3 regions of the Hydrogenophaga sp. L76 genome follow, and region 2 is predicted to be linked to each of the others. Evidence: predicted binding sites of a transcription regulator. Region 2 holds the regulator's gene; each other region holds the start of a gene.
The links. Region 2 encodes sigma-54, which starts transcription at its own class of promoters, with help from an activator protein. Its sites were predicted from a motif close to TGGCANGNAANCTGCTTT; they were not measured.

Region 1 (10,349 bases), 560 kb from region 2:
GCCACGCTGGCGGATCTGGTCCGCGTCGCCAAGGCCAACCCGGGCAAGCTGACGTATGGATCGGCCGGCCTGTCGTCCTTCGGGCATATCGCTGGTGAAATCATCAAGCGCGATGCCGGCATCGACATGCTGCACGTTCCCTTCAAGGGCTCGGCCGACGCGGCGGCGGCGCTGACGGGCGGGCAGATCGACTTCCTGATCGACGGCACCACCGTGCAACTGGCCAAGGGCGCGCGGGCCGTGGCGCTGTTTGCTTTCTCCGACAAGCGCCATCCCGAGCTGCCCAACGTGCCCAGCCTGCCCGAGACCGGGCTGCAGGTGAAGCGGCCCACCGGCGCGTCGTGGGGGCTGTTTGCACCCGCCGGCACACCCAAGGCCATTGCCGACAAGCTGGAAAAGGCGCTGGAGCGCGCCCTGGCCGAGCCGGACACGCAGGCACGCATGCAGCGCATCAGCGCCATGCCCGCCTGGGGCTCGCCGGCCGAACTGATGCGCGGGGTAGACAACGACTTCCGCTTCTACGGCGAACTGCTGCCCGCCATCGGCCTGAATGCCGAGGACTGAGAGGCCGAAAGCCTGGCACCGACGTTATCGAACCAAAGAAAGATCCCGAACCATGAAACTGCTGCAAGTCACTTCCCGCTTCACCCGTCTGGGCATGCTGACGGCCGTGGGCCTGACGGCCGCGCTGGCCGCCGCCGGAGCCCAGGCTCAGGCCGCCTGGCCAGCCCAGCCCATCAAGGTCATCGTGCCGTACCCGGCCGGTGGCAACGCCGATGCCATCGCACGGCTTATCAGCAGCAAGGTCGCGGCAAGCCTGGGCCAGAGCCTGGTGATCGAGAACAAGGCCGGCGCCGGTGGCGCGATCGGCGCCCAGCAGGCCGCACGAAGTCCCGGCGATGGCTATACCTTCCTGATGACGCCCAATGCCGTGGTCAACCTGACCCCCCTGTTGCGCAAGGTGCCCTATGACCCCCTGGAGGACCTGCTGCCGGTCGCCATGATGTCCAGCAGCTACGGTCTGGTGGCCGCACGCAAGGATCTACCGGCCAACACCATGGCCGAATTCATTGCGTTGGCGAAGAAGGACCCCGGCAAGCTGAACTTCGGCTCGGTCGGGGCGGGCACGGCCACGCACATCAACGGCGAGATCGTGCACCTCAAGACCGGCATCCAGCTCACCCATGTGCCGTACAAAGGATCTGCCGAGTCGCTGGCCGACCTGCTGGGCGGGCGCATCGACGTGATCTACGACCCGGTGGCGCTGGCCCAGATCAAGTCGGGCAACCTCAAGGCGCTGGCCGTGACCAGCCCCGAGCGCCACCCCGAGCTGCCGGCCGTTCCCACGCTGCGCGAGCAGAAACTGGACATACCCGGAGGCACCTGGTTCGGCGTTTTTGCCCCGCGTGGCACGCCGCCGGCGATCATTGCCCGCATGGACGCCGAAGTCGGCAAGGCGGTCAATGCACCGGACGCCCGTGCCCTGATGGCCCAGTTCAGCCAGTACCCGGATTACAAGGGAGCCGAAGCCTTTGGGCGCGGCATCCGTGAGGAAACGGCATTCTTCAAGAACCTGATCGCACAGACCGGGCTCAAGATCGAGTGAGTCGCTGTCGGTCTCAGCGAAGCCGCGGCGCCTTCGGGCGCCGTTTTGCATGGTGCGCCAGCCTCAGCACTGTGGCTGAAGTGGTGCAACCTGCTTCAGGGTGAAACCCAGAAGGTGCTGACGCATTCCACGATGCCGGTGCTGACAGATCGCTGACCGGTGGCCTGCCGCTGTCGCGCCTTGGAGGCAGGCCGGCCTCGGTGTGCAAGCAGGCTCCACCCCCACTTCACAGGAGCGCCCCATGGCCACCTACAAGGTCGGATACTTCTCGGCAGCCTTGCATCGAAGTCGATCAACCGCCTGCTCGCCAATGCGCTGGTGAAGGTCGCTCCGCCCGAGCTGGTGCTGAGCGAGATTGCGATCAAGGATCTGCCGCTCTACAGATCGGACTACGACGCCGACTGCCCGCCGGTGGCACGCGCCTTCAAACAGGCGATTGCCGAAGTCGTCCAGTTCAAGCCCGCTCTCATCACGGCCGATGGCGAGGTTACCGACGAGGGCACGAAGCAGTTCCTGCAGGACGACATGACCGACCTGCACGCCTTCATCGTGCGCGTGCTGACGGTGCTGCCGCGCAGTGCCTGACGCGTGTGAAGGGAGGGCGCCTCCGGCTCCACGGCGCCACTGATGTCGCCAGTCGGCCATCCGGCCACCGGCGGCTCAGCTTCCCTGCCGCAGTGCCCGCCGGTATTGCACCGCCTCGGCGACATGCCCCACACCCACCGTGTCCGCCTCGGCGAGGTCGGCGATGGTGCGCGCCACGCGCAACGCGCGGTGGGTGCTGCGCGCGCTCCAGCCCAGGCGGGCAGCGGCGGTGTTGAGAAACTTGAGGGCCGCGGCATCGGCCAGGATGTGCTGGTCCAATGCCTGGCCGGCCAGCGCCTGGTTGGTGCAACCCTGCCGGACCTGGGCGCGCTCGCGCGCAGCCACCACACGCTCGCGCACCGCGTCGCTCGGTTCACCGGCCACGCCGTGCAGGAGATCGTTCGGCGGCAGGGCGGGCACCTCGACGTGCAGATCGATGCGGTCCAGCAACGGGCCGCTGAGCTTGCCCTGGTAGCGCGAGATCTGGTCGGGCGTGTCGCGGCAGGCGCGGGTGGGGTGGCCCAGAAAGCCGCAGGGACACGGGTTCATGGCGGCGACCAGCTGGAAGCGCGCCGGAAACTCGCTCTGCATGGCCGCGCGCGAGATGCGGATGTGGCCACTCTCCAGCGGTTCGCGCAGAGCCTCCAGGGCGGCCCTGGGGTATTCGGGCAGTTCATCGAGGAAGAGCACCCCGTGGTGCGCGAGCGAGATTTCACCCGGCCGCGGTGGCGAACCCCCGCCCACCAGCGCCACGGCGCTCGCCGTGTGGTGCGGTGCGCAGGTGGGGCGCTGCCCCCAGTGGTCCAGACGAAAGCGCCCGGCGAGCGAGGCCACCGCGGCGGATTCGAGCGCTTCCGACGCGCTCATCGGCGGCAGCAGGCCGGCGAAGCGCTGGGCCAGCATGCTCTTGCCCGAGCCGGGCGGCCCGACCATCAGGACGCTGTGTCCGCCGGCCGCCGCGATCTCCAGCGCGCGTTTGGCCGCGGCCTGGCCTTTCACTTCGGCGAGATCGGCGTAGGCCACGGTCTGGCCGATCTGCGTCGGCGCCAAGCGCGTCCAGCCGCCGTCGTCGGGAGGCGCCTCGCCGCCCGCGGCGCCTTCGGGCAGGAACTGCGCCACCACGTCCAGCAGGTGGCGGGCGCGGTACACCTTCGCCTGCGGCACCAGCGCGGCTTCTTCGGCGCTGCCGGGCGGCAGCACCAATCTGGACTGTGCCGCCGTCGCGGCGTTGGCGTCCCGGTGCAGCGCCAGGCTCATGGCCAGGGCGCCGCGCACCGGGCGCAGCTCGCCGCCCAGCGAGAGTTCGCCCGCAAACTCCCAACCTGCCAGCCGGGAGGCATTGATCTGCCCGTTGGCGGCGAGGATGCCGAGCGCGATCGGCAGGTCGAAGCGGCCCGAGTCCTTGGGCAGATCGGCCGGGGCGAGGTTGACGGTGATGCGCTTGTTGCTGGGGAATTCGAGCCCGGCGTTGGCGATGGCCGAACGCACGCGCTCGCGCGCTTCCTTGACCTCCGTGTCGGCCAGACCCACCAGCGTGAAGCTGGGCAGGCCGTTGGCGAGGTGGACTTCCACCTGCACCGGACGGGCTTCCAGGCCCAGCAGCGCACGGCTGTGCACCAATGACAGACTCATCTGAATTTCCTCCCTGTTTCGGTGCACGGCAGTCCTGAAGCGCCTCTCCGGGCGTTGGAACTTCGATGCACAAATTTGGTGCCTGGGTTCGGTGGTGACCGCCACCCCAGTCGGCACGAGCGCGCCCATCATGGCACAGGCCGCCGATCCGCCGGCCACCCCGCTGGCGTTGCGCGGTGTTTTCACGACAGCGCGGTACGCCGCGGCACGATCCGATCGGAACGCGGTTGGCACGGTCCGTGCTTGGGGGTGTAAGCGATTGAATCAAGACCATGGCGCTGCCATGAAACAGTCCGCATCCAAAGTGGTGTCAGCCCTCGTGGCCAGCACTGCCCGTGTCAGCCCCGGTGCATGCCTCACGGCGTGAGCACCACGTACTAGAAGAGGAATCACAGCATGAAAATGGTTTCAGCCATCATCAAGCCGTTCAAGCTGGACGAAGTGCGCGAAGCGCTTTCCAGCATGGGCGTGCAAGGCATCACCGTCACCGAAGTCAAGGGCTTCGGCCGCCAGAAGGGCCACACCGAGCTGTACCGCGGCGCGGAGTACGTGGTCGACTTTCTGCCCAAAGTGAAGATCGAAGCCGCCGTGGACGACGGCCTCGTGGACCGCGTGATCGAAGCCATCGAAGGCGCCGCACGCACCGGCAAGATCGGCGACGGCAAGATTTTCGTCACCGACCTCGAACAGGTGGTTCGCATCCGCACCGGTGAAACCGGCAAAGAAGCGCTCTGATCAACGCCCTGCACAAGAAAGATCATCAACATGAAAAAACTACTTGCAACCCTGTTGTTGGGCGTTGGACTGGCTTTTGGTGGCCTGAACGCCGTGGCCCAGACCACGACCGAAGCGCCGGCCGCTGTCGCAGCACCGGCTGCCGATGCGGCACCCGCGGCCGACGCGCCGGCTGTTGAAGCCCCTGCTGCTGCTGCTGAAGCGGCACCCGCTGAAGAGGCCGTCAAGGAAACCGTCGACAAGGGCGACGTGACCTGGATGATGATCTCCACCATCCTCGTGCTGCTGATGGTCGTGCCCGGCCTGGCCCTGTTCTACGGCGGCCTGGTGCGCAGCAAGAACATGCTGTCGGTGCTGATGCAGGTGATGGTCGTCTTCTCGCTGATCGCCGTGCTGTGGGCCGTCTACGGTTACAGCCTGGCGTTCGGTGGTGAGGGCCTGATCTTCGGCAACCTCGACAAGGTGTTCCTGAAGGGCATCACGCCCGACTCGCTCGCCGCCACGTTCACCGCTGGCGTGATGATCCCCGAGTACATCTTCATCGCCTTCCAGTGCACCTTCGCCGGCATCACCTGCGCGCTGATCGTGGGCTCGTTCGCCGAGCGCATCAAGTTCGGCGCCGTGCTGCTGTTCTGCGCCATCTGGTTCACGTTCAGCTACATCCCGATCGCCCACATGGTCTGGGGTACCGGTGGCTACCTGTTCGACAAGGGCGCGCTGGACTTCGCCGGCGGCACCGTGGTGCACATCAACGCCGCCATGGCCGGTCTGGTCGGTGCCTACGTGCTGGGCAAGCGCATCGGCTACGGCAAGGAATCGATGGCGCCTCACAGCCTGACGCTGACCATGGTCGGTGCCTCGCTGCTGTGGGTGGGCTGGTTCGGCTTCAACGCCGGCTCCAACCTGGAAGCCAACGGCGGCACCACGCTCGCCTTCATCAACACCCTGTTCGCCACCGCCGCCGCCGTGCTGGCCTGGTGTGTGGGTGAGACGCTGGGCAAGGGCAAGGCCTCCATGCTGGGCGCCGCGTCCGGTGCGGTCGCGGGTCTGGTCGCCATCACCCCGGCTTGCGGAACCGTGGGCCCCATGGGTGCCATCGTCATCGGCCTGGTGGCTGGCTTCCTGTGCCTGTGGGGCGTCTCGGGCCTCAAGAAGATGCTGGGCGCGGACGACTCGCTCGACGTGTTCGGTGTGCACGGCGTCGGCGGCATCGTCGGTGCCTTGCTGACCGGCGTGTTCTCGGCCGGCTCGCTCGGCGGCGTCAAGGGCGACGACTACTCCATCGCCAGCCAGCTGCTGATCCAGGCCGAAGGCGTGGTCATCACCATCGTGTGGTCCAGCGTCGTGGCCTTCATCGCCTACAAGATTGTTGACCTGATCATGGGTCTGCGCGTCTCGGAAGAAGCCGAACGCGAAGGTCTGGACATCACGTCCCACGGCGAAACCGCCTACAACCGCTGAACGGTTCCAGCGCGGCGCGCGACAAGGTTCACCGACCGTCGCCACCGCGTTGCAACCCAGAGTCTCCTTTGGATGTTGACCCCGTGCTGCCGCAAGGCACACGGGGTTTTTTTCGTTTTGCTCCGTATCATCGTGGCAGGACACCACAACATCAGGAGGAAACCATGTCCCAGGCACTGTCACGCGGGTGGACCGGTCGGATCGCGACCGGATCGTTCGTTTTTGTATTGACGGCGATCACGCCCATCGCGATGGCCGCGACGGGCCAGGCCCCAGGGAGTTCTGGTGGCCAGAAGCCCCCGAGCAAGGTCACCTTCGTCGACGCGCCCTCCAGCGAGAAACCCGCGGCGCGGGAAAAACGCCTCAAACGCGAGTGCAAGGGCCGGCCCAATGCGGGCATGTGCCTCGGGTACACGCGGTAGTCGCCCTGCCGGGCCCTTGCGCTGCATTTGCAGCGCCGCGTGCAAAAAATTCAAAACCCGCATCGGTGTGGCCGCTACGATGGCGGCCATGAGTTACAGCCCCACCGAATCCCCCCGCCAGTTGATCGACCAGGTGCGCGCCGCTGCGTCTGCGCGCCGGTCCCTGCGCATCATCGGTGGCGACACCAAGGCCTTTTACGGTCAGCCCGTCGCGGGTGAGACCCTGTCCACCACCGGGTGGGCCGGTATCGTGAGCCACGAGCCGAGCGAGCTGGTGGTGACGGTGCGGGCCGGCACGCCGCTGATCGAGCTGGAAGCGGCGCTCGCCGAACAGGGCCAGTGCCTGCCGTTTGAACCTCCGCGCTTTGGCTCCGCGTCCACCATCGGTGGCGCGGTCGCCGCCGGGCTGGCCGGCCCGGCGCGCGCCAGCGCCGGCGGTGTGCGCGACTACGTGCTCGGCGTGCAGTTCATCGACGGCCGGGGCGAGTGGCTCACCTTCGGTGGCCAGGTGATGAAAAACGTGGCGGGTTACGACGTCAGCCGTGTTCTGGCCGGCTCGATGGGCACGCTGGGCATCCTCACCGACATCTCGCTCAAGGTGCTGCCGGTGGCGCCGGCCGAAGCCACGCTCGTGTTCTCTTTGGGGCAGAACGATGCGCTGGAACAGCTGCACCGCTGGGGCGGCCAGCCGCTGCCGTTGAACGCCAGCTGCTGGGTAAAAGATCAGACCCAGGCCGACGCGCCCGAGCTGCTGTTCCTGCGCCTGCGCGGCGCGGTGGCGGCGGTGGAAGCTGCCTGCGAGCGGCTGGCGCGCGAAGCGGGCGGCAACCGCATGGACAACGCCGAGACAGGCCCCGACTGGGCCGCCTGCCGGGACCAGACCTTGCCGTTCTTCAACGCCCCCGCGCCCGATCTTTGCCTGTGGCGCCTCTCCGTGCCGCAGACCGCACCCGTCCTTGCCTTGCCGTATGCGCAATTGATCGAATGGCATGGCGCGCAGCGCTGGCTGTGGGCACCGGCGTCGGCCGCTGCTGAAATCCGCAACGCCGCCGCGGCGGTGAACGGCCACGCCACGCTGTTCCGTGCCGGAGCCGACGGAGCGCCCGGTGTGCCTCGCTTCGACCGCCAGACAGCCGTCATCGACACCATCACGCAACGCCTGCGCGCCGAGTTCGACCCGGCAGGCCTCTTCAACCCCGGCAGAACATGAGCCCCCTCGCTCCGCCGCCGAGCGGGTCGCTGCCCCCCAAGGGGGTGCAAACCCGGCTTGGGGCGGCCCGGCGCCCAGTTTCAAAGGGCTGATCTCACATGCAAACCAACCTCTCCCCCGAATACCAGGCGCGCGCCGATGGTCGCGCCGCCGAGGCCATCCTGCGCAAGTGCGTGCACTGCGGTTTCTGCACCGCCACCTGCCCGACCTACCAGCTGCTGGGCGACGAGCTCGACGGTCCGCGGGGCCGCATCTATTTGATGAAGCAGGTGCTCGAAGGCGCCGAGCCGACGCGCAAGACCCAGCTGCACCTGGACCGCTGCCTCACCTGCCGCAACTGCGAAAGCACCTGCCCCAGCGGCGTGGACTACGGCCACCTGATCGACATAGGCCGCAAGATCGTGGACGAAAAAGTGCCGCGCCCGGCGGGCGAAAAAGCGGTGCGCTGGCTGCTCAAGGAAGGTCTGCCTTCGCCGCTGTTCGGCCCGGCCATGAAGATGGGGCAACTGGTGCGCGGGCTGCTGCCGGCTTCGCTGAAGAACAAGGTGCCCGCCAAGCAGGACGCCGGGCGCTGGCCGACGCAGACCCATGCGCGCAAGGTGCTGATGCTCGCGGGTTGCGTGCAGCCGGCGATGATGCCCAACATCAACTCGGCGACCGCGCGCGTGCTCGACGCGGCCGGCATCCAGACCGTGATCGCGCCCAAGGCGGGCTGCTGCGGCGCGGTGAAGTTCCACCTGAACGACCAGGACGGCGGCATGGCACAGATGCGCGCCAACATCGACGCCTGGTGGCCGCACGTCGAGGCCGGTGTCGAGGCCATCGTGATGAACGCCTCGGGCTGCGGCGTGACGGTGAAGGAATATGGCCACATCCTGCAGTACGACGCGACCTACGCGGCCAAGGCCGCGCGCATCAGCGAGCTGACCCAGGACCTGAGCGAGCTGCTGCCTGTGCTGGTGCCGGTGTTGAAGCCCAAGCTGGCGAAGCAACCCGACGCGAAGAAGGTGATCGGCTTTCACCCGCCCTGCACCTTGCAGCACGGTCAGCAACTGAAGGGCGGTGTGGAGCAGCACCTGTCGGCGATGGGTTTCACGGTGATGGTGGCGAAGAACGAGGCGCACCTGTGTTGCGGCTCGGCGGGCACGTATTCGGTGCTCAACCCCACGCTGTCGTACCAGCTGCGCGACCGCAAGCTCGGCCACCTGAGCGAACTGCGGCCCGACGTGATCACCAGCGCCAACATCGGCTGCATCACGCACCTGCAGAGCGGCACGGCCACGCCGGTGCGGCACTGGGTCGAGCTGCTGGATGAGGCGCTGGCCTGACACCGGCGGGCATTTCCGCACAGGCACCGGCCTGTCCCCCGCACCCCGCTGCCAGGGCGATACAAATAAGTAACGCCTCTGTCGCCATACAGCGATAAGCTGGGGCTGCGGTGCCATCAGCGTCTGGCGCCGTGCTTTGTGTTCACGACGCCATTGGAGATTTGACATGGGTTTCTTCAGCAACATCCTGGAAAAGTTGGGTATGAAAGAGGCCGCTGCTGCGCCCGTCATCACACCGCCCCCTGCGGCTGCGCCGGCTCCCGCCGCAGCACCCGCTCCGGTCGCCGCGGCTCCGGCCGAGCCCGTGGTCAATTCCATCACCATGGTGGACGTGGTTGCCCTGCTGACGGAGAAGGCCGCCAACCACCCGGAGAAGCTCAACTGGAAGACCTCCATCGTCGATCTGCTCAAGCTGCTGGGCCTGGACAGCAGCCTGGCCGCGCGCAAGGAGCTGGCCAAGGAGCTGTACTGCCCCGACGACAAGATGGCCGATTCCGCCCAGATGAACATGTGGCTGCACAAAAATGTGCTGGGCCATATCGCGGCCAACGGCGGCAACATCCCGAAAGAGCTGCTCTGAGAGGCTGATGATCCCCGCGCTCGCCACCCTGCTCGTGTTCCAGCTCATCGGCGAGGCGCTGGTGCGCGCGCTGGCGGCGCCGGTGCCGGGCCCGGTGGTGGGCATGGCGCTGCTGTTGCTCGCGCTGGTGCTGCGACCCTCGCTGCTCGGCGCCATCCAGCCCACGGCGCAGACCCTGCTGCAACACCTCTCGCTGCTCTTCGTGCCCGCGGGTGTCGGTGTGATGCTGCACCTGCAGCGCCTGGGCGACGAGGCGCTGGCCATCGGCGTGGCGCTGGTGCTCAGCACGCTGGTGGGCCTGGCCAGCGCGGCGCTCACCATGGCGTGGTTGATGAAGCGCGTGTCGCCACCCTCTGATCACGACACGGCATGAACGAAGGTCTGCCACTCGCTGGTGTGGCCGTCGGCCGCCTGGCCGATGTCTGGGTCTATCTCTCCGCTTCGCCGCTGCTGGGGCTGACGGTCACGCTGCTGGTCTACCACGGCGCTTTCGTGGCCTACCGCAAAAGCGGCTTCCATCCGCTGGCCAACCCGGTCGCCCTGTCGGTCATCGTGCTCGGCGCGCTGCTCTGGGCCACGGGCACGCCCTACGCCACCTACTTCGAAGGCGCGCAGTTCGTGCACTTCCTGCTCGGTCCGGCCACCGTGGCGCTGGCTGTGCCGCTGTTCCAGCAGCTCGCGCGCGTGAAGCGCCTGTGGCTGCCCATGGCGGGCGCGCTGGTGGTGGGCACGCTGGCCGCCACGGTCACCGCCATCGGCGTGGGCTGGGCGCTCGGCGCATCCAAGGCCA
Region 2 (10,349 bases):
GTGAGCGGCGAGCTGCTGGAAGAACTCGCTGCCGTCGCCGCCGTCGGCCATCTGCGCGCTCTCGCGGCCCAGGCCGGGCGCGGGGGGCGCAGCCTTGCCGGCCGCGCCGGTGCGGGGGGCGCGCGGCTCCATGCGCTGGGCGCGGGCGCTGGCGTTTTCTCCAGCCACACCGGCCGCGGCGATGCGCTCGCCGTAGGGCGGGTTGAGCAGCATCACACCGGGTTTCTGCGTGGGCGGCATACGCTGCAGGGCGTCGCCGCCGCGCAGTTCGATCGCGTGGGCAACGCCTGCGCGCTCGGCGTTGCGCTGCGCAAAATCGACCATGCGGAACGACACGTCGCTGCCGAACACGATGGGCGCGTGGCCTTCGGGCCAGTCGCGCATCTCGCGCTCGGCTTCGTCCTGGATCGCGGTCCACACATGCTGCTGGAACGGCAGCATCTTTTCAAACGCAAAGCGGCGCAGCATGCCGGGCGGGATGTTGAGCGCGATCTGCGCCGCTTCGATCACCACCGTGCCGCTGCCGCAGCAGGGGTCGTACAGCGGGGTGATGTCGTCCAGCGTTTGTGCCTCGCCGCCGTTCCAGCCGGTGGCAGCGATCATGGCCGCGGCCAGCGTTTCCTTCAGCGGCGCGTCGCCCTTGTCTTCGCGCCAGCCGCGCTTGAACAGCGGCTCCCCCGAGGTGTCGATGTAGAGCGTGAGTTCGTCGGTGGTGACGTGGGCGTAGATGCGCACGTCGGGCCAGGTGGTGTCCACGCTGGGGCGTTCGCCGCGTTTGTCGCGGAAGCGGTCACAGATGGCGTCCTTGATCTTCAGTGCGGCGAAGTTGAGGCTGGTCAGCGGGCTGTGCTGCGCGGTGATCTCGACCTTGATGGTCTGCTGCGGCGTGAACCAGATTTCCCAGGCGATCTCGCTGGCTGCGTTGTACAGGTCCTGCTCGCCGCGGTAACCACCGTGCCAGAGCTGCACCAGCACGCGCTGGCTCAGGCGGCTGTACAGGTTCAGGCGCATGGCGTCGCGCCACGAGGCCTTGATGCCCACACCGCCGCGGGCCTTGAAGGCCAGCGGTTCGTTGGTGATGCGCTGCACCTCGTCGGCGAGCATGTCCTCCACGCCGGCCGCACAGGGGAGAAACAACTTCAATTGATTCACAGGCTTTTTCTAAGGTTGGCCGGTGCGATGCGAAGTGCCTCGCGGTACTTGGCCACGGTGCGGCGCGCGCACTCGATGCCCTGCTCCTTGAGCAGGTCGGAGAGCTGGTTGTCGGACAGCGGTTTCTTGGGCTCTTCGGAGGCGATGAACTGTTTGAGCAGGGCGCGCACCGCGGTGCTCGACGCGTTGCCGCCGGTTTCGGTGCCGAGCGAAGAGCCGAAGAAGTACTTGAGCTCGTAGGTGCCGAACGGCGTGGCCATGTACTTGGCGGTGGTCACGCGGCTGATGGTGGACTCGTGCAGGCCCAGCTCGTCGGCGATCTCGCGCAGCACCAGCGGGCGCATGGCGAGTTCGCCGTGCATGAAGAAGTTGCGCTGGCGCTCGACGATGGCACTCGATACGCGCAGGATGGTGTCGAAACGCTGCTGAATGTTCTTGATGAACCAGCGCGCTTCCTGCAGGCGCTGCTGCATGGCGGCGTGGCCGGCTTCGCCGCCGTTGTCCCGGCCGCCGCGGTTTTGGCGCATGGCGTTGGCGTACACGTCGTGCACGCGCAGGCGCGGCATCACGTCGGGATTCAGGATGACCTTGAAGCCCCGGCCGGCGCGTGTGACGATGACGTCGGGCACGACCACGTTGCGCTCCACATCGATGAAACGGCGCCCGGGTTTGGGTTCAAGCCGCGCGATGACACCCAGCGCGGCGCGCGCCGTTTCGTCGTCGATGCCGCACAGGGCGCACAGACGCTTGATGTCGCGTTTGGCCACCAGCTCCATCGACTGGTTGCAGATGGCCAGCGCCGCGCGCGCTTCGGGGGTGTTGCGCAGCTCTTCGATCTGCAGGCGCAGGCATTCGCCGAGGTTGCGCGCACCCACGCCGGTGGGCTCCATGTGCTGCAGCCAGCCCAGGGCCATGCGCAGCTGCGCTTCGACGGCCTCCAGCTCTTCGATGGCAGGCGAGGTGGCCTCGCGGCCGTGCATGAGCCGCCAGAAGCCCAGGGCGAGCTCGGCCATGTCGTCTTCGAGGTAGGCATCGTCGTTGAGCGATTCGATGAGGAAATACAGCGCCGCCGCGTCCTCGTCGCTCAGCCGCAGACAACGGGCCTGCTCGTGCAGGTGGTCCTGGAGGCTGACGGGACTGCGGGCCAGGTCGGCTGCGCTGGCGGTTTCGTCGTCGCCACCGGAGCCGCTGTTGCGCGCCGGTGCGTCGCCGCCCCATTCGCTGTCATCGGGCGCCATCTCGACCGTGCCGTCGCCTTCCCAGCTTTCTTCCACCGGGGTGGCGCCGTCGAGCCGGCTTTCGATCTCGTCGCCTGAGCCGCTGTCGGCGGGCGCGTCGGACGTGCTGCTGACGCGGTCAGGCAGCGGGCCGTCAAATTCGGCGGGGGCGGCCACGGCGTCGGCCACCGGCAGCGCGGCATCGGCGATCTGTTCGCCGGCGCTCACCGGCGCATCGACCTGCTCCAGACCGAAAGCCTCGCGCTCGGCGATCTCTTCCGTGCGCTCCAGAAACGGGTTTTCGTCGAGCATCTGCTCGACCTCCTGCGCCATTTCCAGCGTGGAGAGTTGCAGCAGGCGGATCGATTGCTGCAACTGGGGCGTGAGCGCCAGATGCTGCGATACACGCAGGGAGAGGCCTTGCTTCATGCCTGGGCGTACAGCAGCGGGAAACGGAGATTCGCCGCCGGGCCGCCCCAAGGCGAATCAACCCCCTTGGGGGGCAGCGCGCCGCGCAGCGGCAAGGCGTGGGGGCCACAAGACGCCGCCGGGCCGCCCCAAGGCGAATCAGCCCCCTCGGGGGGCCGCGAAGTACATGCAATGACGAGCGTGGAGGTCATGTTCACATGCGGAAGTTCTCGCCCAGGTACACACGGCGTACTTCGGCGTTTTCCACGATCTCTGCGGTGGGACCGCTGGCCAGAACATGGCCGTCGCTGATGATGTAGGCGTGGTCGCAGATGCCCAGGGTTTCGCGCACGTTGTGATCGGTGATCAGCACACCGATGCCCCTGGACTTCAGAAAACCGATGATGTGCTGGATCTCCAGAACCGCAATCGGGTCGATGCCGGCAAAGGGTTCGTCCAGTAGGATGAAGCGCGGGCGCGTGGCCAGGGCCCGGGCGATTTCCACCCGGCGCCGCTCGCCCCCGGAAAGGGCGGGCGCCGGCGAATCGCGCAGATGGTCCACCCGCAGGTCCTTGAGCAGTTCATCGAGGCGGCTGCCGATTTCTGCTTCGGTCAGGGGTTTGCCATCCACATCGTGCTGCAGCTCCAGAACGGCGCGCACGTTCTGCGCCACCGTGAGTTTGCGGAAGATCGAGGCCTCTTGTGGCAGGTAACCCAGGCCCAGCCGGGCACGGCGGTGGATCGGCAAGCCTTCGATGCGCTGGCCGTCGAGCAGGATCTGCCCGCCATCGGCACGCAGCAGGCCCACGATCATGTAGAACGAGGTGGTCTTGCCGGCGCCGTTCGGGCCCAGCAGGCCGACCACTTCACCTTTGTCGACCTTGAGCGAGACATCCTTGACCACCGTGCGGCTGCCATAGGATTTCTTCAGACCCCGGACTTCCAGACTGCTGCGCACCGCCATCGCCTGAGGCGTGCTGGCCATGAGCATGGTCGTCACTTCTGCTTCTCGTTGAGATCGGTGCTGGGTCGCAGCTTGGCAGGATCGGTCGGGGCGGGTGCCGGGGACGCCGCATCGGGAATGGGCGTGAGCATGGCACGCACGCGACCCGAGGGGTTGGCGGCCGTGCGGTTGGCGGGTCCACCCTTGACGGTGAACACCTCGGTCAGGCTGTTGTAGGTGATCTGATTGCCCACACTTTCGTCGTTCAGCTGGGTGCCGCGGTAGCGGCGCAAGACGGCGCTGCCGGTGAACACCACGGTCTGGGCCTTGCTGTCGTATTCAATGCGCTCACCCTCGCCTTCGATCCACTCGTCCAGGCCTTCGCGCTTCTGGCGGAAGAAACCAGGCGCTGCCGCCGTGCCGGTCACCACGCCAAACTGGTTGCCCTGCGGATCCTGGCGCACGTCCATCTTGCTGCCCCGCATGACGATGGTGCCCTTGGTGATCAGGACGTTGCCGGTGAACACGCTGGTCTGCCGCGTGTCTTCGTAGCGCAGCGCGTCCGCCTCGATGTTCATGGGCTTGTCTTTGTCGGCCAGCTCCGCGTGGGCCGCGCCTGCCAGCACCAGACCGGCCATCGTGGCAAAGAGACTGCGGATCCATGGGGGGGGAAGGTGGTGTGTGGGCATGGCTTTAATAGGGCACAAATCTTGCATTCATTGTAACGGTGCAAAGGCCACTTGTCGGCATCCAGCGCTCAATGAGCCGGCCCGAAAAGCACAAGACCCGCCTGCAGCGGGTCTTGCTCGCGGCACGGGGAACCCGGGATCAGGTTTTGCGTGCTTCAGCAATGAGTGAATCGGCAATCAGCATCGTGCGCGGACCCTGCCCACCGATGTAAAAACGGCCCGCCACACCCAGCGCAGGTGTGCCTTCAACGTCATAAGCGTTCTGCAGCCCGATGGCGGCCTCGGCCATCTTGATGGCACTGCCGTTGAAGAAACCGGTGAATTTTTCACGGTCAACACCCTGCTTCTCCACCCAGGCGGTGATGGCCGGCGCCGTGGTCAGCGGCAGGCGCTCTTCGTGAAAAGCCTTGAACACCTTCTGGTGCAGGGCATCGACCAGGCCCATGGATTCCAGCGCGAAATACAGGCGCTGCATGGGCACAAAAGCCGTGTTGAAGGCCACCGGCACGCGGCGCACCTTCACATCGGCGGGCAGCTTCTTGATCCAGGCGTCGAGCAGCGGCTCGAAATGGTGACAGTGGATGCAGGAGTAGGCAAAAAACTCCACCACTTCCACCTGCCCCGGTGGCGTGCTGACCGGCACCGGCTTGCTCAGTCGGACAAAGTCCTTGCCCTCCTGGAACCCGACGCGCTGCGCCCAGGCGGGGCTGAGCCCCAGGCCACTGGCAGCGAGGGCACCGGCAGCCAGCAGAGAACGGGATAGATCGCGGCGTTGCATCGAATCAAACTCCTTGTGTTGACCTACTTGGTTTCACAGGCCATGGGAAAAGTTCCGGGATGGGTTCAGCGCTGAACGCGCACCAGGGCGGCATCCACCCCGTTGACTTCGAGTTGTTCCAGCGTGGCGTCGGCCATGGCTTTCTGGCTGAATGGTCCGACGCGCACCCGGAAAACGGGGCGCCCGGACTGCTCCCGTTCGCTGATGTCGGCCGCCATGCCCAGCATGGCGAGTCGGGCGCGCTGGGCTTCGGCTTCTTCGGGCGCGCGGAACGCGCCCGCCTGCACGAAGTAGGTGAAAGGATCGGCCGGCACCGACGCGCTGTCCGACGGTTCGGCCCCCTTGACCGCGCCGGTGCGCGCCCGCATCAGGTCGCCCAGGGGATCGGCCTGCGTCGGCTCTGGTTGCCGGGCGGCGGTCTTGTCGGCGGCCGGCTCGGTGGTCGTTGCGGCGGGACTGTCTGCCGGTTCAGCCACGGCTGAAGCGGGCGCCGGCTCCGGGCTCACAACCGGTGGTGGCAGGGTGGCCGGGCTGCCGGCCAGACCGGCATTGGGGTTCCAGCCTTGGTTGCGCTCGGCCTCCTCCACATCCTGCGCCGGTTTGCGCGACACGCCCCGGTCGACAAAGGGCACCGGTACGCGCGTGACGTACACCGCCACCGACAGCGCAATGCCCAGCCCCACGAGCAGGCCCACCACGAAGCCCACGATGGTGCTGCCGTGCTGTTTGTGTGCCTGCAATGTCTGTTGTTTCATAGGGGGTTTCCGCTTCACATCTTTTGCGGGGCGCTCACGCCCAGCACCGCGAGGCCATTGTGCAACACCTGCGCCGTGGCTTTCACCAGCGCCAGGCGGGCCAGTTTCACCGCCTCGTCGTCCACCAGGATGCGCTCGGCATCGTAGTAGCTGTGGTAGCTGGCGGCCAGTTCACGCAGGTAGAAGGTGACGTCGTGCGGCGCGAAGTCGCGCGCAGCGTCGGCCAGCATGGCGGGGTACCTGGCCAGCAGCAGCATCAGCGCCTGCGCGGCCGGGCTGTCCAGCGCCGAGAGGTCCACGCCGCCCAGCGTGGCCGGGTCGCCGCCCCAGGAAGCCAGCACCGAGCAGATGCGCGCGTGCGCGTATTGCACGTAGTAGACCGGGTTGTCGTTGTTCTTCTGGACCGCCAGATCGACGTCGAAGGTGTATTCAGTGTCGGGCTTGCGGCTGAGCAGGAAGAAACGCACCGCGTCTTTCGAGGTCCATTCGATCAGGTCGCGCAGCGTCACGTAGCTGCCGGCGCGCTTGCTGATCTTGACCTCTTCGCCGCCCTTGACCACGCGCACCATGGTGTGCAGCACGTAGTCCGGATACCCGGCCGGGATGCCGACGCCAGCGGCCTGCAGACCGGCGCGCACGCGGGCAATCGTGCCGTGGTGGTCGGTGCCCTGGATGTTGATCACCTTGCTGAAACCGCGCTCCCACTTGCTGATGTGGTAGGCCACGTCGGGCACGAAGTAGGTGTAGGAGCCGTCGCCCTTGCGCATGACGCGGTCCTTGTCGTCACCGTAGTCGGTGGACCTGAGCCACAGCGCGCCGTCCTGCTCGTAGGTCTTGCCGGCGTCGCGCAGCTTCTGCACCGTGGCGTCCACCTTGCCGCTGGTGTACAGGCTCGACTCCAGATAGTAGTGATCGAACTTGACGGCGAAGGCCTGCAGATCCAGATCCTGTTCGTGGCGCAGGTAGGCGACGGCGAAAAGGCGGATGTCGTCGAGCGCATCCACGTCGCCGCTGGCGGTGAATTCGCGGTCATCCGAATGCACCGTCTTCTTGGCCAGGTAGTCGTTGGCGATGTCCTGGATGTAGTCGCCGTTGTAGGCGGCCTCGGGCCATTGTTCGTCGCCGGGCTTGAAGCCCTTGGCGCGCAACTGGGTGCTGTTGGCCAGGGTGCCGATCTGCACGCCCGCGTCGTTGTAATAGAACTCGCGGTGAACGTCCCAGCCCTGGGTCTGGTACAGGCTGCAGATGGCGTCGCCCAGCGCGGCCTGGCGGCCGTGGCCCACGTGCAGCGGGCCGGTCGGGTTCGCCGAGACGAACTCGACCATCAGGCGCTGACCGTTGGCCGGTTGCACACCGAAGCCCGCACCGGCCTCCAGCACTTCTTTCACGATCTGCTGTTTGGCGGCGGGCTTGAGGCGGATGTTGATGAAGCCGGGTCCGGCGATGTCGATGTCGCTGACCCACTGCTGGTACACCGGCATCGCGAGCAGCGCGGTGCGCAGGCTTTCGCCAACCTGGCGCGGGTTGAGCTTGAGCGGTTTGGCCAACTGCATGGCCGCGGTCACGGCGAAGTCGCCATGGGCCGCCACCTTGGGCGATTCGAAGGCGGCCTTGGCGCCCGCGCCGGGCGAGAGCGCGTCGAGCGAGGTGGCCAGACCGGCCAGCAGTTCCTGTTTGATCTTGAGCATAGGGATGGGATTTTAGGCGGCGGGCCTCTGCGCTTGTTTCAGGCGGGCACAAGGCCAGCCGGGACCTCGCCCGAGAGCCAGCGCGCCCGGTGGTCGGTGCAGGCGCGCACCTTGGGCAGGCGGTGGCGCTCGGGCAGCATCGCCGCGCAGATCGGCACGCGCTGCGGTCGACCCAGGTGTCGAGCCCCAGCACCTGAACCCGTACCCGTGCGGGGGAAGCCCCGGCAATCCCGCTGTCGTTCAATCCGTTGAAACCGGCGGCAGGCTGGCATGGGCCGCGGCCTTGACCGCCTGTGTCAGGCGCTGGGCCGACAGCGGCTCGCGCGCCCAGTGCTGCCAGTAGAGCACCACGTCCACCGTGGCGCCGGGCAGCACTTCCTGCAGCCCCGGCCGCCGGGCCAGATGCTGCTCGGGCACCATGCCCCAGCCCAGGCCGAGTTCGATCGCGGTCTCGAAAGCTTCCACCGCGGGCGCGAAGTGCTTCGGGTAGTTCGGCTGCTTCAGGCCGAAGTGCTGCGCCAGAAAACTGTCCTGCAACGCATCCTTGCGGTTGAAGATGATGGCCGGTTGTGCCAGCAGCTTGTGCGGCGACACCGTACCGCGCGGAGTGCGGCAGCGCTGCACCACGGCCGGCGCGGCCACGCAGCGGTAACGCATCACGCCCAGCGGTTCGGCCACGCAGCCCCGCATGGGTTCCGCTAGCGTGGTCACGCAGCCGATCACGTCGCCGCTCTTGAGCGCGTCGTGCGTGTGGTCCTGGTCGTCGATCAGGATCTCCAGCAACAAGCGGTGGCGCTGCAGCAGCGGCGCCACGCCGGGCAGAAACCAGCCCGCCACCGAATCGGCGTTGATGGCCACACTCAGGCTCTGCCAGGCGGCGCCCGCGCCACGCGGCTCGCCCCCCTGCAAGCCGACCAGCAGGTCGGCCTCCATCATCTGCAACTGCTTCACGTGCGCCAGCAGCGCCTGCCCGGAGGCGGTGGCACGCACCGTCTTGCCCCGCACCAGCAGGCGCTGGCCCAGGTGCGACTCCAGCGACTTGATGCGCAAGGACACAGCGGCCAGGGTCAGGTTCAGGGCCTGTGCGGCCGGTCCGAAACCGCCGTGTTCGATCACGGCGGCCAGGGCTTGCAGTTGGCGGGCGTCCAGCATGGATGAGAGAAACTTGATCGATCCGAAGACGGTTCAGACCAGTTTAACCAGCATCCAGATGGGCAGGCGCTTGGGACACCATGGGCAGGCCGCTGTGGTCTTTGAGCGCCACACCGGTCAAGCCCAGGCGCAGGCCCTCGTGCACCAGCCAGGCCAGGCGCCGCGCAGCGGTGAGCGGGTCTTGTCCGGCAGGCCGCACGTTGGAGATGCAGTTGCGCTGCGCGTCGGTGCAGCCCACGCGGGGCGCGTGGGTGAGGTAGATGCCCACACTGTCGGGTGAACTCAGGCCAGGGCGCTCGCCCACGACCATGGCGACCATGCGCGCGCCGAGCTGTTCGCCCACCTCGTCGGCCACGGCCACGCGCGCCTGGCTCACCAGCACCGGTGGGCTGAGGGTCAACGGCCCGCCCAGCGCCGCGCGGATGGCGCCCAGCAGCGGCACGGCATGGCGCTGGATGCCCAGGGCCGACAGCCCGTCGCCCACGACCAGCGCCACATCCGGGGATGCGCCACTGGTGTGCCAGGCCTGCAGTGCCGCCACACTGTCGCCGTCGAGTCGACGCCCCAGATCGGGGCGCAGCAGGTATTCGTGGCGGTCGCGGGCTCGGCTGCGCAGTGTCAGCGGCGCGGGCCAGCCATCGGCCTGCAACTGGTCGGCCAGCGTGACCACGTCGAGCGGCAGATGGATGGCGTCGCGCGCCTGCGCGTGGGCGAGCGAGAAGCCCAGCACCTCGTGCGTGGGCAGGCTGACCCCGCTGCGGCCGAGCGCGATGCGTGCGGGCGTGTAGCGTTTGAGGCGCGCCCAGGGGTCGGCACCGGTCTCGATTTCGGTGCCTGGCGCGGGGGTCTGGTCCGGTGTCATGCGGGCTCCGGCAGGGTCCACAGGCGTTGCGACAACGCGCCTTGCGCGGCGGCCGGCAGCAGGCGGCCATCGGCCCCCGTCACCCCCACGCCCTGCAGCCAGGCCTCGAACTCGGGCGCGCGCTTCAGGCCGAACAGCTCGCGCAGCACCAGCGCGTCGTGGAACGAGGTGCTCTGGTAGTTGAGCATCACGTCGTCGGCGCCGGGCACGCCCATCAGGAAGTTCAGTCCCGCCGTGGCCAGCAGCACCATGAGGTTGTCCATGTCGTCCTGGTCGGCCTCGGCGTGGTTGGTGTAGCAGATGTCGCAGCCCATGGGCAGGCCCAGCAGCTTGCCGCAGAAGTGGTCTTCCAGGCCGGCGCGGGTGATCTGCTTGCCGTCGTACAGGTATTCGGGGCCGATGAAGCCAACCACGGTGTTCACCAGCAGCGGCTGGTAGCGCCGCGCCACGGCGTAGGCGCGGGCCTCGCAGGTCTGCTGGTCCACACCGTGGTGCGCGTTGGCCGACAGGGCGCTGCCCTGGCCGGTTTCGAAATACATCACGTTGTGGCCCACCGTGCCCCGGCCCAGCGCCAGGGCCATGGCGCGGGCTTCGTCGAGCAGCGCCAGGTCGATGCCGAAAGACTGGTTGGCGGCCTGGGTGCCGGCGATGGACTGGAACACCAGGTCCACCGGGGCGCCCAGCTGCATGGCCTGCATGGTGTTG
Region 3 (10,349 bases), 970 kb from region 2:
GTTGAAGGCGTGCTCGCGCTCGTAGTTGTGGTTCACGCCGGGGTGGGCCGACACGGTGGCCGACACCGCGGCCATGCGCTCGGCGGGCACCGCCATGGCGGCGAGCAAGGCCGCGCCACCGGCCCCAGGGGCAAAGACCCCGCCGATGCGGCTGATGGCACCTTCGCGCTGCAGCCGCTCGCAGGCTGCGAGCACGTCCGCCTCGCGCAGGTCCAGCGCCTGGGCGATGTGAGCGAACGGCTCGCGCACCAGCGGGAAGCCGTGTTGCCAGGGATTGAGCAAGGCCATATCGGCTGCGCTCATCGGGAAGGAAGAGGCATCGCGCGCGTTCACTGGACTGCCCTCCGTGCTGCGCACTGCGGGGCTGAACGCCTTCGGGACGGCCGGGCGGCGCTCATGGCTCAGAACCCCACCCGCGCGGCGCGCGCGGTGAAGAAGATGCCACTGGGCGCGGGCACATCGAGCCGCGCACGGGTGGCAAAGCTCTGCGTGTCGACGATGCTCACGCGGTTGTCGTCGCGGCTGCTGATCCACACCGCTTCACCGCGCGGCGTGAACTCCATGTGCAGCACGGCCTTGCCGGGCTCCAGCGTCTGCACGATCTGCTGGCTCTGCGTGTCGATGACCTGCACGCGGTGGTAATCGGGCACGGAGAAGTTCACCCACACCTGCCGGCCATCGGGCCGCGCCATCACGAACACCGGCTGGCCGGCCACGGGGATGCGGCCGACTTCGGCCCAGGTCTCGGTGTCGACCACCAGCACCTCGTGGCGGCCGATGGCGGGCAGGTAGGCGCGGCGCCCGGCCACGGCCCAGCCGCGCAGGTGCGGCATCTTGTAGACCGGCAGCGGATCCTGGCCCTTGCCGTAACCGCCGAGGATGCGCTGGACCTTGGGCTGACAAGGAAACGCCGGGCCGCCCCAAGTTTCCTTGCCCCCCTCGGGGGGCGGGCTGGGCGCAGCCCTGACCTGGGGGCAATCTTCTGCCCAGAGGTCGATCATGGCCAGACCGTCTTCGCCGAACAGGCCGGCGATGTAGTGGCGGCCGTTGGGCGTGACCAGCGCGTCGTAGGGCTGGCGGCCGATGTTCTCGAACTTCTGTGTCTTGGGGTGGCGTGGGTCCGAACAGTCGGTGACCCAGATCGCGTTGGCGTCGAACAGGCTGTAGGCGAAACGCCGGCCGGGCAGATCGACCAGGCCAACCACGCGAGAGAGTTTTCCGGGACCGTACTCGGCGGGGATGTCGGCCAGCAGTTCCAGCGTGCGCGCGTCGAACACCTTCACGCCGCCGGGCGTGTAGTTCTGTGCCGCCACCAGCGAGCCGTCGGCGCTGATCGCGCCGCCGATGGAATTGCCCGCCTGCATCACGCGACGGGTGATGCGGCGCTCCAGCAGGTTGACCTGGGTGAGGCCACCATCGCGCCCGAACACGTAGGCGAACAGGCCGTCGCGCGAGAACACCACCGAGGCGTGCGAGAGGTCGCCCAGGTCGGGCACCTTGCCGATCAGCACCTGGGCCGTGGTGTCCACGAGGTAGAGCGTGCCGTTGGCGCGGCCAATGACCACGCCGAGGTCGCCGGTGCCGCGTTGCACGGGCGCGGCGCAGCCGGCGAGGCCGCCGAGCGCGGCAAAAGAAGACAGGGTGGCCGCAGTGGCCAGCCATGTGCGGCGTTTCATGGTGCTTTCACCATTTCTTCAGGAAAACCCTGTTGCAGGCGTTGTGCGATCCAGCGCGCCTCGGGCTCGCTGAGCATCGCCCGCCAGGGCGGCATGGGGGTGCCGGGCCGCCCGTGAAAGATCACGGCGGACAGGCTGTCAATAGGGAAATCGGCCAGCGCCGCCGGTGTCAGGGCCGGGCCCAGTCCACCGGTCAGGCGCATGCCGTGGCAGGACCCGCAGTCCTGCCGGACCATGCGCACCAGCACCGCCGACCGCGCTGCATCCGGCTCACCTGCAGGCTGCGCAGACGCAGCAAAAGCAGGAGACACCAGCAACAGAGAAAGCAGAAAACGAAGGTTCATGGCCATCAAAAGACTCACAACAACGAAGTGACTTCACCCAGGGCCCCGTGGAACCGGCTTTGCCGGGCCACCAGGGCCGTCCCCCCTCAGGGGGGAAGCCGCGTCAGCGGCGCAGGGGGGAGTCAATACACGTCGTTTTGCGTGTTGTGCACGTTGAAGTGGCCCGTCGGCGTGATCAGGCGCGGGTCCTTGATCACGGCCTTGAGCTTGAGCGTCTTGTCGTCGACGATGACCAGCGCGCTCTCCTTGTTCTTGGCACTCCAGACCGCGAACCAGACCTCGTCGCCCGCCTTGTTGAACTCGGGCTGCACGACGCGCTTGGCGCCGTCGTCCTTGATGCCCGCCCACTCGGCGATCGGCAGCACGACAAAGCCCTTCTCCAGGTTGTTGATGTCGTACACCGCGACCGATTGCGAGATCTTCGGATCGGGGTTCAGCGGCGTGTCCGAATACAGGTGCTTGCTCTTCGGATGGCTCTTGATGAACAGCGCACCGCCGCCTTGACCCGTCAGGGTCTGCACCACTGTCCAGGCTTGCTTGGGGTGTTTCACCGGATCGGTGCCGATCAGGGCGATGGTTTCATCGCCCAGGTGGCCGGTGGACCAGACGGGGCCGAACTTCGGATGGATGAAGTTCGCACCGCGGCCCGGATGGGGAATCTTGCCCACGTCGATCAGCTTGGTGAGCTTGCCTTCCTTGAGGTCGACCGCAGCGATCTTGTTGCTGTTGTTGGCCGCCACCATGAAGTAGCGCTTGGAGGAATCGAGGCCGCCGTCGTGCAGGAAGCGCGCGGTGCCGATGGTGGTGACCTTCAGCGCGTCGATGTTGGAGTAGTCCACCAGCAGGGTCTGGCCGGTTTCCTTCACGTTCACCACGAACTCGGGCTTGTAGTGGCTGCCCACGATGGAGGCCACGCGCGGCTCGGGGTGGTACTCCTGCTTGTCCACCGTCACGCCGCGGGTCGAGACGATCTTCAGCGGCTCCAGCGTGTCGCCGTTCATGATCACGAATTGCGGCGGCCAGTACGAACCAGCAATGGCGTACTTGTCTTCGAAGCCCTTGTACTTGCTGGTTTCCACCGAGCGCGCTTCGAGGCCGGTGCGGATCTCGGCCACGTTGTCGGGGGTCGCCATCCAGAGGTCGATCATGTTGATCTTGGCGTCGCGCCCGATCACGAACAGGTAGCGCCCGGACGCCGAGGTGCGCGAGATGTGCACCGCGTAGCCGGTCTTGACGATGTTGATGATCTTCTTGGTGTCGCCGTCGATCAGCGCCACTTCACCGGTGTCGCGCAGCGTGGTGCTGAAGATGTTGGCGATGTTGTAGTTGTTCATCTTCCTGGTGGGCCGCTTCTCGGGCGGCACGATCACCTTCCATGTCGCCTTCATCTCCTCCATGCCGAACTCGGGTGGGGTCGGTGGCTCGTGCTGGATGTAGCGCGCCATCATGTCCACTTCCTTATCGGTCATCTCGCCGCTGGTCTGCCAGTTCGGCATGCCGGCCGGCGAGCCGTAGGCGATGAAGACCTTCAGGTATTCGGTGCCCTTGCCGACCGTGATGTCGGGTGTGAGTGCCTTGCCGGTGGCGCCCTTGCGCAGCACGCCGTGGCAGCCGGCGCAACGCTCGAAATACACCTTGCGCGCCACATCGAACTCGGCCTGCGTCATGGGCGGCGCCTTCGGGTTCACGCTCTGCACCATGGGCTCGTCGCCGATGGGCGAGCTGCCCGCCTGGTAATTCGATTCCGGCTGACTGAGGTGCTTCTTGTCCTGGGCGTGCAGGCCGCCGGCAACCAGCATGGCCGCCATCGCGAGCGAGCTCAGGATGATCTTGGTGGGTTTCATGGGTTTTCTCTCTCCGTCTTGGATCAGCTGTGGATGTGGCCCTCTGCCCTCCCGGGGTGTCAGACCCGCTCGCCTGGCTGCTGTCCATCGCCGGTCAACGAGCTGCGCCCATCGTCGGGCGGCGCGTGGGCCCTGTCCTTGAACCAGTTCAAGGACGTTGGCTTTCTGCCTGACAACAATGAACGCCAGACAACACCCAGGAGAGAGCCCCATGAGCGTGATGGAACACAGCCACTGGCTGGCGCCCGGCTGGCCCGGGGACGGCACGGCAACGGACGACCGCCCACCCGGCCTGGTGACCCTGGTGGGCGCCGGCCCCGGCGACCCCGAACTGCTCACCCTGAAAGCGGTGAAGGCCCTGCAGGCTGCGAAACTGGTGCTTTACGACCACCTGGTGAGCCCGGCCGTGCTCGACTTCCTGCCGCCCGGTGCCGACCGCGTGTATGTGGGCAAGGAATCGTCGCGCCACACCCTGCCCCAGGCCTCGATCATCGAACTCATGCTGCGGCTCGCACGCAGCGGGCGCGCGGTGCTGCGCCTCAAGGGCGGCGACGGCTACATCTTTGGCCGCGGCGGCGAAGAAGCCCAGGCGCTGGCAGCGGCCGGCATCCCCTTCACCGTCGTGCCCGGGCTCACCGCCGCGCAGGGCGCGGCCGCGTCGGTGGGCATACCGCTGACCCACCGCGACCACGCCTGTGCGCTGGTGTTGGCCACCGGCCACACGCGCGACGAGCGCGGCCTCGACATGGACTGGCCCATGCTCGCGCGCCCGCGCCAGACCGTGGTGCTCTACATGGGCGTGAACAACCTGCCCGAGATCTGCCGCCAGCTCATCGCCCACGGCCTGCGGGGCGACACACCGGCGGCGCTGGTGGAAAAGGCCACCCTGCCCGACGAGCGCTGCATCACCGGCACCCTGGCCGATCTGCCCCAGCTGGCGCTGAGCCACGGCGTGAAGCCCCCGGCCCTGATCATGGTGGGCGGCGTGGTGGGCCTGCGCGCGCAGCTGATGCCGGGTGCCGCGCTGGCCCGGATCCCACGCGAAAGCGAAGCCGCCCAGGCCTGACACCGCAGGCACCCCGGCCTGCGGGACCATCGGATACTGTCCGGGCCTGGCAGCCCGGCTCGCGCTGAAAGCCGCGCCTCTGCGGCGAACGGCACAGTTATTGCTGATCCGATTCCAGCATGACCCCCTCCGCCCTGCCCCTCAAATCGGGCCTGAACTTCCTCATCGCCGCCAAGCGCTGCGAGATCGACGCGCTGCGCCAGCTCGCACTCACCAGCGCGCTGGTGAACGTGACCGGCCGGCTGGTGCATGGCCTGCAGCGCGAGCGCGGCCTGTCCAACCTGTTCCTCGGCTCACAGGGCACCCGCTTTGCCGAACCACGCCAGCAGCAGATCGCCGAATGCCGGGCCACCGAAGCCGAGCTGCGCTGCTGCTTTGACAGCCTCGACACCCAGGCCGCCCACCTCGGCCACGGCGCGCGCCTGTTCAGCCGCATCGCCTACGTGCTGCACGGGCTCGACGCCCTGCCCGCCCTGCGCGAGCGCATCGACACCCAGGCCTGGACGGCGCGCGAAACCACCGAAGCCTACGTGCGCCTGATCGCCGGCCTGATCGCAGTGGTGTTCGAGGCCGCCGACAGCGCCAGCGACCCCGCCATCTCGCGCCATCTGGTGGCGCTGTTCAACTTCATGCAGGGCAAGGAGTTCGCCGGCCAGGAGCGCGCTGCCGGCTCGGCCCTGTATGCCAGCGGCCGTGCCGACAGCGCCGGGCAGCAGCGCCTGCTGCACCTGATCGACTCGCAGGAGCGTTGCCTGCAGGTGTTCAAGGAATTCGCCAGCGACGAACTCGCCACGCTCTGGGCCACCGCCGACCAGGACACCGTGGCCGCCCGGGCCGAACTCGAGCGCATGCGCCGCGTGCTCTGCACCGCCGCCGACGGCAGCCCGATCGACGCCAACCAGAGCCAGCCCTGGTTCGACTGCTGCAGCCTGCGCATGGACCGCATGAAAACGGTCGAGGACCGGCTCGCCGACAGCCTGCAGCGCCTGTGCGAGCACAAGACCCAGGCCGCCCTGGCCGAGCTGAAGGCCTTCGAGGGCATCCACCCGGCCGCCGTGCAACCCGAAGACGCGCTCTCGTTCTTCCACGACCCGGTGCCCGACCACGTGAGCGGCCCCGGCCCGGCGCAGGGCTATGGCGTGCAGCTTGACCGCTCCATCCTCGATCTGGTGCAGGACCAGTCGCGCCGCCTGCAGGCCATCAGCGACGAACTCGACACCGTGCGCGCCAGCCTCAACGAACGCAAGCTGGTCGAACGCGCCAAGGGCCTGCTGATGGCACACCGCAACCTGAGCGAGGCCGAGGCCCACAAGACCCTGCGCCAGATGGCCATGAACCAGAACCGCCGCCTCATCGACGTGGCCGAAGCGGTGCTGTCCATGGCCGAGGTGCTGCCCGATCGGCGGCGCTGAAACCACGCGCTGTGCTGCAGCGCACAAAACCCGTGCCGCACCCCGCCGGTGCACCAAGCTGAGGCCCCCAACGCACCGGAACTTCACCGCGCTGGCGGCCGATCCGACACCAGCCACGTGCCCTGAAATGCCATTTTGTCCTTGAATAACAAGCTTCTTCGGGTTCCGACACGGTAGATGCCTTTCTTCTGGCACGGTCCCTGCTTGATAAAACGCAAAGGGTGAGCGCCAATGGCGGCGCGATCCCGAAGTCTCCCGAGACACACAGGACAACGGCGTCCATTTCAAGCCCGCACCAAGCTGGGCTGGAAATGGGCGCCGTTTTGTTTTTGGCCACCGCTTTTTTCTTCAGCAAGGAGTTGGACATGACCGCAAGCAGCACCACCCCCACCGTGGCGACCGTGCCCGAGACCCCGGCACCGGCCTCGCGCCGCGCCTTCATCAAGAAGGGTGCGGCCACCGCCACCTTCTTCTCCACCCTGGGCCACAGCGGCGTCTGGGCCGCCGGCTCCGACGCACCGGAAAAGACCGAGGTCAAGATCGGTTTCATTCCCCTGACCGACTGCGCCAGCGTGGTGATGGCTTCGGTGCTGGGCTTCGACAAGAAGTACGGCGTGAAGATCATCCCCAGCAAGGAAGCCAGCTGGGCCGGCGTGCGCGACAAGCTGGTCAACGGCGAGCTCGACTTCGCCCACGTGCTCTACGGCCTGGTCTACGGCGTGCACATGGGCACCGCCGGCCCCAAGAAAGACATGGCCGTGCTGATGAGCCTGAACAACAACGGCCAGGCCATCACGCTGAGCAAAGCACTGGCCGACAAGGGCGCCGTGGACGGCCCGTCGCTGGCCAAGTTCATGGCCGCCAACAAGCGCGACTACACCTTTGCCGGCACCTTCCCCACCGGCACGCACGCCATGTGGATGCACTACTGGCTGGCCGCCGCGGGCATCAACCCGATCTCGGGTGCGCGCCTGATCACCGTGCCTCCGCCGCAGATGGTGGCCAACATGCGCATCGGCAACATGGACGGCTTCTGCGTCGGTGAGCCCTGGAACCACCGCGCCATCATGGACGGCGTGGGCGTGACCGCCAACACCACGCAGGACATCTGGCGCGACCACCCCGAGAAGGTGCTGGGCACCACGGCCGAGTTCACCAAAAAGTACCCCAACACCACGCGCGCCGTGATGATGGCCGTGCTCGAAGCCAGCCGCTGGATCGACGCCGGCCTGCAGAACAAGATGAAGATGGCCGAGACCGTGGCGCAGAAGTCCTACATCAACACCGGTGTGGACGCGATCAACCAGCGCATCCTGGGCCGCTACCAGAACGGCATGGGCAAGACCTGGGACGACCCGAACCACATGAAGTTCTTCAACGACGGCAAGGTCAACTTCCCCTACCTGTCCGACGGCATGTGGTTCCTCACGCAGCACAAGCGCTGGGGTCTGATCAAGAGCCACCCCGACTACCTCGGCATCGCCAAACAGATCAACCAGATTGACCTCTACAAGTCGGTCGCCAGCGCCATGGGCATCAGCGTGCCCAAGGACCCGATGCGCAGCAGCAAGCTGATGGACGGCATCGTGTGGGACGGCAAAGACCCCGCGAAGTACGCCGATGGCTTCGCGATCAAAGCGTAACCCCCCGCGCCGGCCTTCGGCCGTCACCCCCCAAGGGGGCAACGCTGGCGGCCCGGCAAAGCCGGTTCCGCGGCGTTCTGGGTTGAAGGCCTCTCGCTCGCTTGAAGGCATCTCTCTCTTCGCTCTGCACTGAAAGGAAACCCACCATGGTCAGCGCCGTTTTTCACTCCCCGCTGGAGGCCATCGCGCCGCCCGCCACGTCCCATGCCAGCCCCATTGGAAAAGCCATGAGCCCACCCAAGACCGAAGCCCCCGCTGCACCCGCCGCGGTCAGCGCCCGGCCATCGGCCGCGAGCCGCGATTTCCGCGGTTTCTGGATGGCGGTGTTGCCGCCCGTGCTGGGTCTGGCCTGCCTGGTGCTGGTCTGGCAACTGATCGCCAGCACCGGCAACACCGGCATCCCCAAACCCCTGGAAACGTGGGCGCAGGCCGTCACGGTGTTTTCTGACCCGTTCTACAGCAACGGCCCCAACGACCAGGGCGTGGGCTGGAACGTGCTGGCCTCGCTGCAGCGCGTGGCCATCGGCTTCGGTCTGGCCGCAGCGGTCGGCATTCCCGCCGGCTTCGCCATCGGGCGCTTCGAGTTTTTGAGCCGCATGTTCAACCCGCTCATCAGCCTGCTGCGCCCGGTCTCGCCGCTGGCCTGGCTGCCGATCGGCCTGCTGGTGTTCAAGGGCGCCGACCCGGCCGCCATCTGGACCATCTTCATCTGCTCCATCTGGCCCATGATCATCAACACCGCGGTGGGCGTGCAGCGCGTGCCGCAGGACTACATGAACGTGGCCCGCGTGCTCAACCTGAGCGAATGGAAGATTTTCACCAAGATCCTGTTCCCCGCCGTGCTGCCCTACCTGCTGACCGGTGTGCGCCTCGCGGTGGGCACGGCCTGGCTGGTGATCGTCGCCGCCGAGATGCTGACCGGCGGCGTGGGCATCGGCTTCTGGGTCTGGGACGAGTGGAACAACCTCAATGTCTCCAGCATCATCATCGCGATCTTCGTCATCGGCATCGTCGGACTGCTGCTCGAATTCGCCCTGATCAAAATCGCCACCCTGTTTACGTTTGAAGAGGTGAAGTCATGAGCAACAGCAACGAAGCGAGGTACATCGACATCCAGGGCGTCGAGCAGACCTTCAAGACCAAGAAGGGCCTGTTCCCCGCACTCAAGGACATCAACCTCACGGTCGCCAAGGGCGAGTTCGTGGCGCTGATCGGCCACTCGGGTTGCGGCAAGTCCACCCTGCTCAACCTGATCGCCGGCCTGACCACACCCACCAGCGGTGTGCTGCTCTGCGCCGACCGCGAGATCGCCGGCCCCGGCCCGGAGCGCGCGGTGGTGTTCCAGAACCACTCGCTGCTGCCCTGGCTCACCTGCTACGAGAACGTCTTCCTGGCGGTCGAGCGCGTGTTCAGCCGCACCGAAACCCGCATCCAGATGAAGGTGCGCACCGACGCCGCGCTGGCCCTGGTGGGCCTGACCGCCGCCGCGCAGAAACGCCCCGGTGAAATCTCCGGCGGCATGAAGCAGCGCGTGGGCATTGCCCGGGCGCTGTCGATGGAACCCAAGGTGCTGCTGATGGACGAACCCTTCGGCGCGCTGGATGCACTGACCCGCGCCAAGCTGCAGGACGAACTGCTCGACATCGTGGCCCGCACGAACAGCACGGTGGTGATGGTCACGCACGACGTGGACGAGGCCGTGCTGCTGTCCGACAAGATCGTGATGTTGACCAACGGCCCCGCCGCCACCATCGGCGAGGTGCTGCACGTGGACCTGCCGCGCCCGCGCAACCGCGTGGCCCTGGCCGACGATCCGCGATACCAGCACCACCGCAAGGCCGTGATCGACTTTCTCTACACGCGCCAGGCGCACGTGGAAAAGGCGGCTTGAACTGGCACGCGGCCCGCGCCGCACCCAACCCAAAAAGGGGCATGCTTTGTGGCATGCCCCTTTTCTTTGCGCCGCCGGCTCCTCGCGACACAAGCTTGGTGCACAGCGGGCCATCCGCACCCCTTGAAACGCCCCGGGATCGGGCATGAAATCTGCTTGATACAAGCAAGGCTAACGAAGGCCTTTTCAGTTGCAGCAGACGGCCGGCTCCGGCCGCCTGGCGCACCCCAAACACCGCACCCGGCCGTCTGGCCCGGACGCTCTGCGGCCTGGGTTTCCATCCCCTCCCACCTCTCTCTCAAAGGTTCACGCCATGGCGGGTTTCCGTACGTTCCTGAAAAGCGGGCACACACCGACGCTGTTTGCAGCGTTCTTCTACCTCACGTTCTCGTTCGTGATCTGGGTCATGAACGGCGCCATGGCGCCCTTCATCAGCGAGGAGTTCAACCTCACGCCGGCCCAGAAAGGCCTGC

Region 1: the regulator sigma-54 is predicted to act here: its motif matches at 4,052-4,069, upstream of AC23D4_RS15595 (P-II family nitrogen regulator).
Region 3: the regulator sigma-54 is predicted to act here: its motif matches at 6,532-6,549, upstream of AC23D4_RS08055 (CmpA/NrtA family ABC transporter substrate-binding protein).

Annotation. Positions count from the first base shown of each region.
Region 1 covers NZ_CM172807.1:3,223,715-3,234,063, forward strand. Annotated here, with positions in the region: gene AC23D4_RS15575 (Bug family tripartite tricarboxylate transporter substrate binding protein) at 1-564, shown strand, start outside; gene AC23D4_RS15580 (tripartite tricarboxylate transporter substrate binding protein) at 617-1,606, shown strand; gene AC23D4_RS15585 (hypothetical protein) at 1,925-2,191, shown strand; gene AC23D4_RS15590 (YifB family Mg chelatase-like AAA ATPase) at 2,267-3,823, opposite strand; gene AC23D4_RS15595 (P-II family nitrogen regulator) at 4,220-4,558, shown strand; gene AC23D4_RS15600 (ammonium transporter) at 4,589-6,019, shown strand; gene AC23D4_RS15605 (hypothetical protein) at 6,184-6,441, shown strand; gene glcE (glycolate oxidase subunit GlcE) at 6,530-7,651, shown strand; gene glcF (glycolate oxidase subunit GlcF) at 7,750-8,979, shown strand; gene AC23D4_RS15620 (DUF3597 domain-containing protein) at 9,146-9,559, shown strand; gene AC23D4_RS15625 (CidA/LrgA family protein) at 9,567-9,932, shown strand; gene AC23D4_RS15630 (LrgB family protein) at 9,929-10,349, shown strand, end outside.
Region 2 covers NZ_CM172807.1:2,663,902-2,674,250, forward strand. Annotated here, with positions in the region: gene AC23D4_RS12740 (THUMP domain-containing class I SAM-dependent RNA methyltransferase) at 1-1,152, opposite strand, end outside; gene rpoN (RNA polymerase factor sigma-54) at 1,149-2,798, opposite strand; gene lptB (LPS export ABC transporter ATP-binding protein) at 2,992-3,768, opposite strand; gene lptA (lipopolysaccharide transport periplasmic protein LptA) at 3,774-4,409, opposite strand; gene AC23D4_RS12760 (thiol:disulfide interchange protein DsbA/DsbL) at 4,549-5,187, opposite strand; gene AC23D4_RS12765 (SPOR domain-containing protein) at 5,253-5,942, opposite strand; gene argS (arginine--tRNA ligase) at 5,957-7,630, opposite strand; gene AC23D4_RS12775 (HTH-type transcriptional regulator ArgP) at 7,871-8,782, opposite strand; gene eutC (ethanolamine ammonia-lyase subunit EutC) at 8,826-9,644, opposite strand; gene AC23D4_RS12785 (ethanolamine ammonia-lyase subunit EutB) at 9,641-10,349, opposite strand, start outside.
Region 3 covers NZ_CM172807.1:1,695,104-1,705,452, forward strand. Annotated here, with positions in the region: gene ahbB (siroheme decarboxylase subunit beta) at 1-303, opposite strand, end outside; gene AC23D4_RS08030 (cytochrome D1 domain-containing protein) at 402-1,676, opposite strand; gene AC23D4_RS08035 (c-type cytochrome) at 1,673-2,020, opposite strand; gene AC23D4_RS08040 (cytochrome D1 domain-containing protein) at 2,143-3,864, opposite strand; gene cobA (uroporphyrinogen-III C-methyltransferase) at 4,076-4,930, shown strand; gene AC23D4_RS08050 (nitrate- and nitrite sensing domain-containing protein) at 5,050-6,342, shown strand; gene AC23D4_RS08055 (CmpA/NrtA family ABC transporter substrate-binding protein) at 6,708-7,985, shown strand; gene ntrB (nitrate ABC transporter permease) at 8,132-9,067, shown strand; gene AC23D4_RS08065 (ABC transporter ATP-binding protein) at 9,064-9,876, shown strand; gene AC23D4_RS08070 (MFS transporter) at 10,190-10,349, shown strand, end outside.